3 regions of the Anaerospora sp. genome follow, and region 1 is predicted to be linked to each of the others. Evidence: riboswitches for the same ligand, from Rfam matches in the RefSeq annotation. Region 1 holds a riboswitch; each other region holds the start of a gene.
What was found. Region 1 has a riboswitch for S-adenosylmethionine ahead of metK (methionine adenosyltransferase). Riboswitches for the same ligand answer to the same signal wherever they lie in the genome.

Region 1 (3,277 bases):
CGGTGGTATTGCAGCATATAAGGCGGTTGAGATCGTCAGCCGCCTTAAGAAAGCCGGAGCTTCTGTTCATGTTATCATGACAGAAGGTGCAACGAAATTTGTTACACCGCTAACCTTTCGTGAACTGAGTGCGAATCCGGTAGCTGTGAAAATGTGGGAAGAGCCAAAAACCTGGAATGTTGAGCACATTGCATTAGCAACTTTAGCTGATTTGTTTTTAATTGCACCTGCCACAGCTAATATAATTGGTAAAATTGCAAATGGCATTGCCGATGATATGTTAAGTACTACTGTTATGGCTACTAAAGCGCCAGTCATATTGGCGCCGGCTATGAATACCAATATGTATCTTAACCCCATTACACAGCAAAATATCGCAAAGCTGGCATCGCTGGGATATCATTTTATTGAACCGGGCACTGGTATGTTGGCATGTGGTGTCGAGGGACCTGGCCGCTTGGCTGAACCGAGTAGAATCGTTGAGTATGTAGAGAATCTTACAAAGCAGAGCTGTTCTTTGGCAGGAAAAAAAGTTCTGATTACTGCTGGTGGCACTCGTGAGCCGCTTGATCCGGTTCGGTATATTGGCAATCGGTCAAGCGGTAAAATGGGCTATGCTCTTGCAGCAGCTGCTGCTGAGAGAGGTGCTGCAGTTTTACTGGTGTCAGGACCTACAAACTTACCTGCACCTCAGGGCGTTGCTGTTGTAAACGTTGAATCGGCGCAGGAGATGCGCAATGCTGTTTTGGCTGAATATCCTGATGCCGATATTGTCATTAAGGCGGCAGCTGTTGCCGATTATCGCAGCGTCGCACAGGCGGAGCATAAAATCAAAAAGAATGATGAAACGTTGACGATTCTCTTAGAAAAAAATCCGGATATACTCGCTGAATTGGGCAGACTAAAAACGAAGCAAATATTAATTGGCTTTGCAGCAGAGACGGAGCAGTTGGTTACCTATGCTACCGAGAAACTCAACCGTAAGAATGCGGATATGATTGTTGCCAATAATGTGATGCTGCCTGATGCTGGCTTCAATACGGATACGAATATTGTTAAGCTGCTTTATCGTGATGGGCGAATAGAAGATCTGCCCAAAATGGAAAAAACCAAACTTGCCGGTATTATATTAGACAAAATTTGTGGATTAATGTAGAAATTTCTTGCTTTTTCACCTCTTTTATTTTACAATTGCTTTGGTGAAAACTATATAAATGCTCATCGAGAGTTGGTGGAGGGACAGGCCCAATGAAACCGCGGCAACCATTCGACATTTATGCGAAAACGGTGCCAATTCCGGCAGATTTATTCTGCAAGATGGGGAGTGCGCGTCACCCTCCCCTGTGGGAGTTTTTTTTTATCTTATTCAACATTTACAGCTTTTGAATATGATAATATAGACTTCACCTAACTCGAAATATGTCGAGGTCTTAAAATAATACTCTTTAGGAGGTTGTAAGGTGGATAAAAAACGAGTGCTGTTTACATCTGAATCCGTAACGGAAGGGCATCCTGATAAAATAGCTGATCAAATTTCGGACAGTGTTCTTGATGCAATTATTGCTCAGGATCCTGCTGCACGGATAGCTTGTGAAACATTAGTGACAACTGGTATCGTTCATGTAGTTGGTGAGATTACAACAAAATGCTATGTAGATATTCCCAAAATTGTCAGGGAAACGATTAAAAATATTGGCTACACACGTGCTAAGTTTGGTTTTGATAGTGAAACCTGCGGCGTGTTAATATCGATTGACGAACAATCTCCAGATATTGCCATGGGGGTTAATCAAGCGTTAGAAGCCAAACAAGGTCAGTCGGATGAAGTTGAAGCTATTGGCGCCGGCGATCAGGGCATGATGTTCGGCTATGCTACCAATGAAACTCCTGAATATATGCCTTTACCAATTTCATTAGCACATAAATTGGCAAGACGGTTATCAGAAGTTCGGAAAAACGGACAATTGGATTATCTGCGTCCTGACGGCAAGACACAGGTTACTGTCGAGTATATTGATGGCAAACCTTCACGCGTTGATACTATTGTTATTTCAACCCAGCACAGCCCGGACGTCGATTTGAAAACAATTGAACAAGATCTTCTATCTGCAGTCATTACTCCTGTAGTGCCGGCAGAGCTGCTTGACGATAAAACAAAATATTATATTAATCCTACCGGCCGTTTCGTAGTTGGCGGTCCGCAGGGTGACTCAGGATTAACCGGGCGCAAGATCATAGTAGATACGTATGGCGGGATGGCCCGTCATGGTGGTGGCGCTTTCTCGGGCAAAGATCCTACAAAAGTGGATCGTTCGGCTGCCTATGCTGCCCGTTACGTCGCAAAGAATGTGGTAGCTGCCGGGTTAGCTGATAAATGTGAAATTCAATTAGCTTATGCAATTGGTGTTGCCCGTCCGGTATCTATTTTTGTTGAAACATTTGGCACAGCCAAGGTTGAGGAAAGTAAAATTGCCCAATTAGTAGATAAACATTTCGATCTGCGTCCTGCCGGTATTATTAAGTCACTTGACTTACGTCGTCCTATATACCGTCAAACCGCTGCCTACGGTCATTTTGGCCGCACGGATGTTGATTTACCGTGGGAAGCAACTGATAAAGCCCAAATTCTGCGTCAAGAAGCAGGTTTATAATTTGCGAGTGAGAATTTCAGTCCCTGGTAATACTAATATTGCCCATGAAATTAACCAAGGGGGTTAGTATTACTGTGCAAAAAAAATCGACCTATCGTGTAGGTGGGCTCAAGGGTGAACATTGTCGGGATCGAATCGAGCATACGCTATCGCATCTTGATGGAGTTTCCGGTGTCGATGTGGATCTTACATCGAAAAAGGTTACAATTGAGTACAATTCAGAGGTAGTTGCGGACGGTTACATCGAAGAAACGCTGCAAACACTGGGTTACTCAATTCAAGGATAGGGCGTTGTGCCCTAGCAGGTGTTTTCTATTCTATCTCGAAATAATTTAGGTACATGAACCGGAAGAGGGACTGTAAAGTCCCTCTCTCTTATTGTCAGGAGACATTATATGAACGAAATTGCGCAAGTCATTGTAAATATTCCTGTGCGCACAGTAAATAAGGCTTTTTCTTATTCTATACCCAGCGAGCTGGACTATGTCAATATTGGCTGGCGGGTGGTTGTTCCTTTTGGAGGACGCAAGGTAGAGGGATTTATTACCGGGATGAATTCCGGGGATACATCTGGGTTAAAACCATTATTAGATACACTGGATGATGGACCATGGTTTGATGAACAT
Region 2 (3,277 bases), on a different contig from region 1:
TTGCACCATACTGCGTTAATTTTTTTTGAAATAAGGCCCATTATTCCTGCAAAAAATTGCCTTGCCTGGCACAAAAATCACTCGCCATTGACCATTCCGCTAGTTTGAAGACACACCCTAGGGCGTACCTTCCAACCAGGAATAAGACCTAAATTCCATCGCCAAATATACCTTCAAGACCGGTAACCCGGCTTTTATCCGTTCGTTCCACCTGAACGACTTTTCCATTTTTAACAACAAATACGACCTGACCATATTTTAATCCGCCGATTGCCTCAAGTATCATTTTCTGAAGCTCAGCGGAATTTTTGGAGTTCTTGCTAGGCGCTGCCAGCTCGGCTTTACTCTTCTCCATTCCCTGTGCCTCCTTTAAACAAGTCTTATTTTTTCGTGTTTTTCCAGTTGAATGACCCGCGAATCCTGGATAATAAGAGTAATGGTTCCATGCAGCATCCCTTTGAAGGATTTCTCTATTTTTTCCAGCACTTCATCGGAAATAACTTCCTCGCTCTTAGGGGCTGGCTTATTCGTATTCTTTGTCAAATTGCTCACTCCATTTCTAACCGGTTATCGCTTCACCACAACGAAAAACCCCTTTCCGAAGAAAGGAGTTACATACGCCTTTCTCTCATCTCTCAGGGTTATCCTGCTGGAATTAGCACCTTAAGCATTGCCGCCGGTTGCCGGGTGTCATCGGGCCAGTCCCTCGACCACTCTTGATAAGAGTTTATGCAATTTAATGAATAAATTCTACCATCCTCTTACACCTCTGTCAACACTGGATTTACATTTGCTTTCCCACTACACACTATTGCCTTCTGCTCTATCTGCAGCACCGTCATAAACGCTTTGTTCAAAGGAAATTACCTTGCCGTCCCTGATAGTAATAACTATTTGATTGTAGCCTTTTTTAGAAGCCGCTGCTCCAGTTTCTTTACCGGTTTTATCTATTTTCTGTTCCATATATACCCTCTCTTTTCCTAACAATACCGTACAAATGTCTTTCAGCTCCAAAACTTATATAAATGCAATGCCAAATTTACTCTCCAGAATACTTACCATTGATGGCAGATGAGTCGTTGGTAATAGCATTGTTATTTGATGGACCGAGCCAAACATTCGTAAAAGTGGTATCTGCTGCGAAAGGAGTTCTCCGGTAATACGGGCAGTCAATTCCGGTACTTGTGTAACCTTGCCACCACTGATGGACACAATTGAACATTGCTTTTCAATATCAAAGCAACAGCCTAGCTGCTTTAAACCAGTATAAACAACATCTATTGCTTCCTCCGGCACCGTAAACATCACTTGCTCGGAGCGAATGCTGATTAATTCTAAATTCACATTGTTACGGGCAAGCTCTTGCAGTATGTGTGAAACAGCACAAGAGCTGTTCAGCAAATTTACTTTTACATGGGCAACGCAAGAAAAACTATCAACCGTAGTTAGTAATTCGTCTGCTATTGACACGCTTTCCAATGTCAAATCCTTCACCTCCAACATGTATCGCTAAAGCACTCCAGGGTTGGAGGCATCCATAATAAAAAGCCCCCTTCCACGAGGAAAGGGGCTTTTTAATTCCGACCTTTCTCTCATCTCTCAGGATAAATCCTGCTGGAATTAGCACCACTGCATTGCTGCCGGTTGCTGGGTGTCATCGGGCCAGTCCCTCGACCACTCTAGATAAGAGTCATATTCAATTGTGACGATTTTAACATTTTTTTCGGTCACTTGTCAATGCCCTATTATTGTTCATTTCGCTATTCTTTTGTCTGCAGCAGCCGCTTATAATACGAATGTGCAGTGTATAAAGCAACTGCCGGATTGTGCCCTGTCAGCCGGTCTTTTGTAATAAGAGTGGTAACTAAAGCATCCGAGTATTTAATAAACAGCGAATCATGTCCTACACACAGTCCTACAACCACATTAAGGTCTGTTTTGTGGTAGTTTAATATGCGGGCCTGAAGAATGGGATTACACATTGCTTCATGACCGCCCGGTTTAATTTTGTGCTCTTCCAGTATGCCGATCTCCGCTTTATCCACCGAGCCTACCTTACAAATTACGCTGTAATAGGTGAGTCCTTTGGCAGTGAGAATATCCGCAAAGATTTTTGCCTCTTCAATCAACCCGGCACAGGTGGCAATACCGATCTTTTTCGCACCGATGCGATTGGCAAACTCAATAATTTCTTCTACTCGGGTTAGCTTACCATAAAAAAGTCCCTCTACCTGGGCCGAAGCTCTGGCTACTATCGCATCCTCTTCGTCCCCTTGGAGGTAGTTTTTTATTTCTTCAATATCCTCAGCAATAGGATGGCCATCATTATCCTTGGTTGTCAGGCAAAAGCCTGGGAACGCTTTGCTTCTAGTCCGGCAATTGTAAATACTGCAGTCAGTGCAGGATAAGCTCTCTACATTTTTTTCTCTCACCATCATAATCCCTCCGTTTGTTTTTCTAACCAGCCTACCAGCAGCGAAGTGAGTTCCGCATGCCTTCCGGCAAACACATGATCGGCAGGAATAATCTCCAACTGTTTTTCGCGTTTGTACCGGGAGTACAATTCCTGTGAGCCCGCTAGCGGCACAACGGCATCCTCATCACCATGCACAATGAATAGCGGCGTTTGATAAGACTGTGCTTTAACTAAAGGTTCATAGCGCTTCTCCAGCAGCTCCCTTGCAAAACGGGGACTGAGGCTAAAGCCTTTATTTAAGAAGTTGGCAATAGTTTCGCCCTGTACGGACCGCTGCCACAACTCGGGACCAAGAATGATATCGCAAAAGTTGTCAATCGGCTTCACAACCGGCGCCAGCACCAGCCGTCCGGCTATTGCCGCATCATCATAGCTAAGAGCAATAAGCCCGCCTAAACTATGTCCCAGCAGATAGACCGGCAATCCACTAAAACGTGGCTCGCCTTTTATCCAATGGAAGACATTGCCTACATCCTCCAGCCAGCCGCTAACAATCGTATCATCTGCAAACTCCCCTTCACTTTCGCCAGAACCGGAAAAATCAAAGCGAACCGTGATAATTCCCGCTGCGGCAATCGCTTTGGCAACATTGAGCATCAGTTGATTCGTACCGATTTTATCACTGGTAAAACCATGGCAGCAAACTACAATGGCCTTCTGCTTCTCCTGTTCCTCATTGATGTGAACGACTACGGACAATTTGCGATTTTGGCTGTCAACCCAGACGTGCTGTTTCATATTATCTCTTCTCTCTACCAGCCTGCACAGTGCAGGCTCATTTGTTTTATACAAAAAGGCAAA
Region 3 (3,277 bases), on a different contig from region 1:
TGTTTATTTCTGCAGCCTCCCGGCTCTCGGCCTCCAGTGCCAATTCGACCCGCCAGCCTTCTGCCCTAAGCTTATTCGCTGTTGCAATTGCCTCTGGCAAGCTATTGCCTTGCCAGGCTACATAACAGTCTTTGTCTGCTGGCGGTGTGCTTAAGCCCTGGCGCTCCAGTGCCAGCAGCACCCTTTCAATGCCGAGAGCAAAGCCGGTTGCCGGACTGTCGCTGCCGAAGGCCGCAAGCATTTTGTCGTACCTGCCGCCGCCGCAGATCGGGAAACCCAAGCCCGGTGTATAGCCTTCAAATACCATACCGGTATAATAGTCAAAATCACGAATGAGCCCCAAATCAAAATTAACATGCTCCTGTACACCATAGCTAGTCAACAGCCGGAAAATATCCGCCAGATTATCGAGCGCTGCCCGGCTGACCTCATTAGGAGCCATCTTGTAGGCCTGCTCAAATACTTCCTGGCGGCCATGCAGCACAGGAATACTTTTGAGGAACTTCTGCATATCGGCGCTCAAGCCGCTGGCACTGAGGATTTCTCCCAATCCAACAAGATCACGCCGGACAATTGCGGCTTTGACCTGCTGGCGCTGGGCGGGATTCAATTCACTTTCCGCCATAATGCCATTAATAAAATCCACCTGACCGAGACTGACTTGAAAGTTGGTTAAACCGGCTTCCTGCATAGACGCAACAGCCAGTGCAATAATCTCTGCATCGGCAGCGGGTCCCGGTGCTCCCAGAAGTTCCACTCCGGCCTGGTAAAACTCGCATTGCCGGCCAGCCTGGGCCAGTTCATACCGGAAAACATTCGTCAAATAAAACAAGCGCAGCGGCACTCCTGCTTCGCGCATGCGAGTTGCAGCTGTCCGGGCAATAGGCGTCGTCATATCCGGCCTCAGTGCCAATATACGATTATTCTTATCCAAAAACTTAAACATATGCTGTTCTACGTCATTCGTTGCGCCAACCATCAGTGTTTCCAGATATTCGAAGGTAGGAGTTACAACCTCATCATAGCCCCAATTGCCAAAAAGCTGGGCCAAACCTGCTTCAACCACCCGTTTGCGACCTGCCTCACGGGGCAGAAAATCGCGTGTGCCATACGGAATTTGCGGTACATAGTCTTGTTTCATTTATGCGTCTCCCCCATCAGCTGTATCTTTTAAACGGTCCAGGATCACCTTATAACCATCCGCTCCATAGTGCAAGCATCGTTTGACCCGGCTGATCGTTGCTGTGCTTGCTCCCGTCCGGAGGACAATATCGTCATAAATATGGCCTTCCTGCAGCATGCGGGCTACTTCCAGGCGCTGGGCCAGTGACTTTAATTCGCTGATTGTACAAATATCCTCAAAAAACTGATAGCATTCTTCCTCTGACTGGAGTGCTAAAACTGCCTTAAACAACTGATCTGTCAGGGCATCCTTTAATTTCGGATTGACCGTCATGGTCATCGCTCCTTCACTGGATTTCTTTTCATTGTAATTACTATTCTAGTATAAACATCTTTTTCCTGTCTTTAATCCTTTTTTTCTTTACTTCGTGATAAATAAAGTGATATTTTTTTACTTGACATGTTTACACTACCATGATACTATTTGTTACATCAACTACATAGAAAACTCATTTCATCAAGAGTTGGCTGAGGGAATGGCCCTATGACGCCGCGGCAACCAATCACAGCAATGTGAAAACGGTGCCAATTCCACGGGAGTTTATCCCGGCAGATGAAGATTAAAAGGTTAACTACCTCTTCGTCTTTGTCGAAGAGGTTTTTTTGTTTTTTAGAAAGGAGCAACTATAACCATGATTAATTTGTCAGGTATTACTAAAACCTATCAGGGTACCGCCGGACAAGTGGACGCCCTTAAAGGTATAGATCTAAAAGTTGACCAGGGCGAGATTTTCGGCGTTATTGGCAAAAGCGGCGCCGGTAAAAGTACACTTATCCGCTGCATCAATATGCTTGAACAGCCAACTACAGGTACCGTAACGGTAGATAATCAGGAATTAACGACCATGAGCGAGCAGGATTTACGAAATATGCGCAAGAGGATCGGCATGATCTTCCAGCATTTCAACCTTCTCTCCTCCCGTACTGTGTATGAGAATGTCGCCTTCCCATTAGAGCTGGCCGGAAAAAGCAAGGCAGAAATCGCTGCCGATGTGCTGCCACTCTTAGAGTTGGTAGGATTAACGGATAAGAAAGATCAATATCCGGCACAGCTTAGCGGCGGTCAGAAGCAGCGGGTAGGTATTGCCCGGGCACTTGCCAGCAAACCGCTGGTGCTGCTCTGTGACGAAGCTACATCTGCCCTCGACCCGCAGACAACTAAATCCATCCTTGATTTATTAAAAAGTATTAATGAGAAACTCAATTTAACTATTGTCTTAATCACACACGAAATGCAGGTTATCAAAGAAATTTGCAATCGCGTCGCAGTCATCGAAGGTGGTTTGATTATTGAGCAAGGACCGGTGCTTGATATCTTTACAAAACCAAAATCTGCAACTACGCGGGAGTTTATCCGGGCCATCATTAACTACGATTTGCCAGATATCTTCCTTGATACAAATTTCTCAGCGACTCCCCTGCAGGATGGAAACCTGGTTCTGCGCTTATCCTTCATCGGGCATGCTGCGGGAGAACCGATTATCGCCGGTATGATCCGCCGCTTTAATGTAGATACCAGCATCCTCTACGGCAATATCGACCATATTCAAAGCACTCCTTTTGGAACACTGATCGTTGAACTATCGGGAGAACAGCAAAATATTGAAAATGCCTTGAACTATTTACGGGCAAAAGATTTGGGAATTGAGGTGATCGGCTATGTCGCAAGAAATGCTCGCGCTGCTGGTTGAGGCATTATTGGAAACTACCTATATGGTAGCGATCTCGGCTTTTGTTGCTGCACTGGTCGGTATTCCGTTAGGCGTCATACTGGTTACAACAGATAAAGGACACATCCTTGAGAATATCCCTTTAAATAGTGTGTTAGGCGCAATTGTCAATGCTGCCCGCTCCACTCCCTTCATCATTCTGATGGTCGCTATTATCCCGATCACCCGCATGATTGTCGGTACCTCTATCGGAACCAATGCGGCGGTTGTCCCCTTAAGTATTGCCGCGATCCCTTTTGTCGGACGCATTGTGGAAGCAGCCTTAAAGGAAGTAGATCACGGCGTAATCGAAGCCGCCCAGGCCATGGGAGCCTCCCCCTGGGAAATTATTAAAAAAGTCTTGCTGCCGGAAGCGCTCCCTGCCA

Region 2: another riboswitch for S-adenosylmethionine. It lies ahead of RTR76_RS13545 (hypothetical protein); the one in region 1 lies ahead of metK (methionine adenosyltransferase).
Region 3: another riboswitch for S-adenosylmethionine. It lies ahead of RTR76_RS04155 (methionine ABC transporter ATP-binding protein); the one in region 1 lies ahead of metK (methionine adenosyltransferase).

Annotation. Positions count from the first base shown of each region.
Region 1 is NZ_DALZUO010000004.1:80,760-84,036, reverse strand. Features, by position in the region: gene coaBC (bifunctional phosphopantothenoylcysteine decarboxylase/phosphopantothenate--cysteine ligase CoaBC) at 1-1,156, shown strand, start outside; SAM riboswitch class I at 1,216-1,324, shown strand; gene metK (methionine adenosyltransferase) at 1,461-2,651, shown strand; gene RTR76_RS05225 (heavy metal-associated domain-containing protein) at 2,726-2,938, shown strand; gene priA (primosomal protein N') at 3,047-3,277, shown strand, end outside.
Region 2 is NZ_DALZUO010000016.1:72,943-76,219, reverse strand. Features, by position in the region: gene RTR76_RS13560 (YezD family protein) at 149-355, opposite strand; gene RTR76_RS13555 (YezD family protein) at 370-543, opposite strand; SAM riboswitch class I at 626-726, opposite strand; gene RTR76_RS13550 (hypothetical protein) at 802-963, opposite strand; gene RTR76_RS13545 (hypothetical protein) at 1,018-1,485, opposite strand; SAM riboswitch class I at 1,590-1,690, opposite strand; gene RTR76_RS13540 (DUF1847 domain-containing protein) at 1,761-2,438, opposite strand; gene RTR76_RS13535 (alpha/beta fold hydrolase) at 2,435-3,277, opposite strand, start outside.
Region 3 is NZ_DALZUO010000003.1:118,309-121,585, reverse strand. Features, by position in the region: gene hisZ (ATP phosphoribosyltransferase regulatory subunit) at 1-1,141, opposite strand, end outside; gene RTR76_RS04160 (YerC/YecD family TrpR-related protein) at 1,142-1,456, opposite strand; SAM riboswitch class I at 1,634-1,742, shown strand; gene RTR76_RS04155 (methionine ABC transporter ATP-binding protein) at 1,815-2,873, shown strand; gene RTR76_RS04150 (methionine ABC transporter permease) at 2,842-3,277, shown strand, end outside.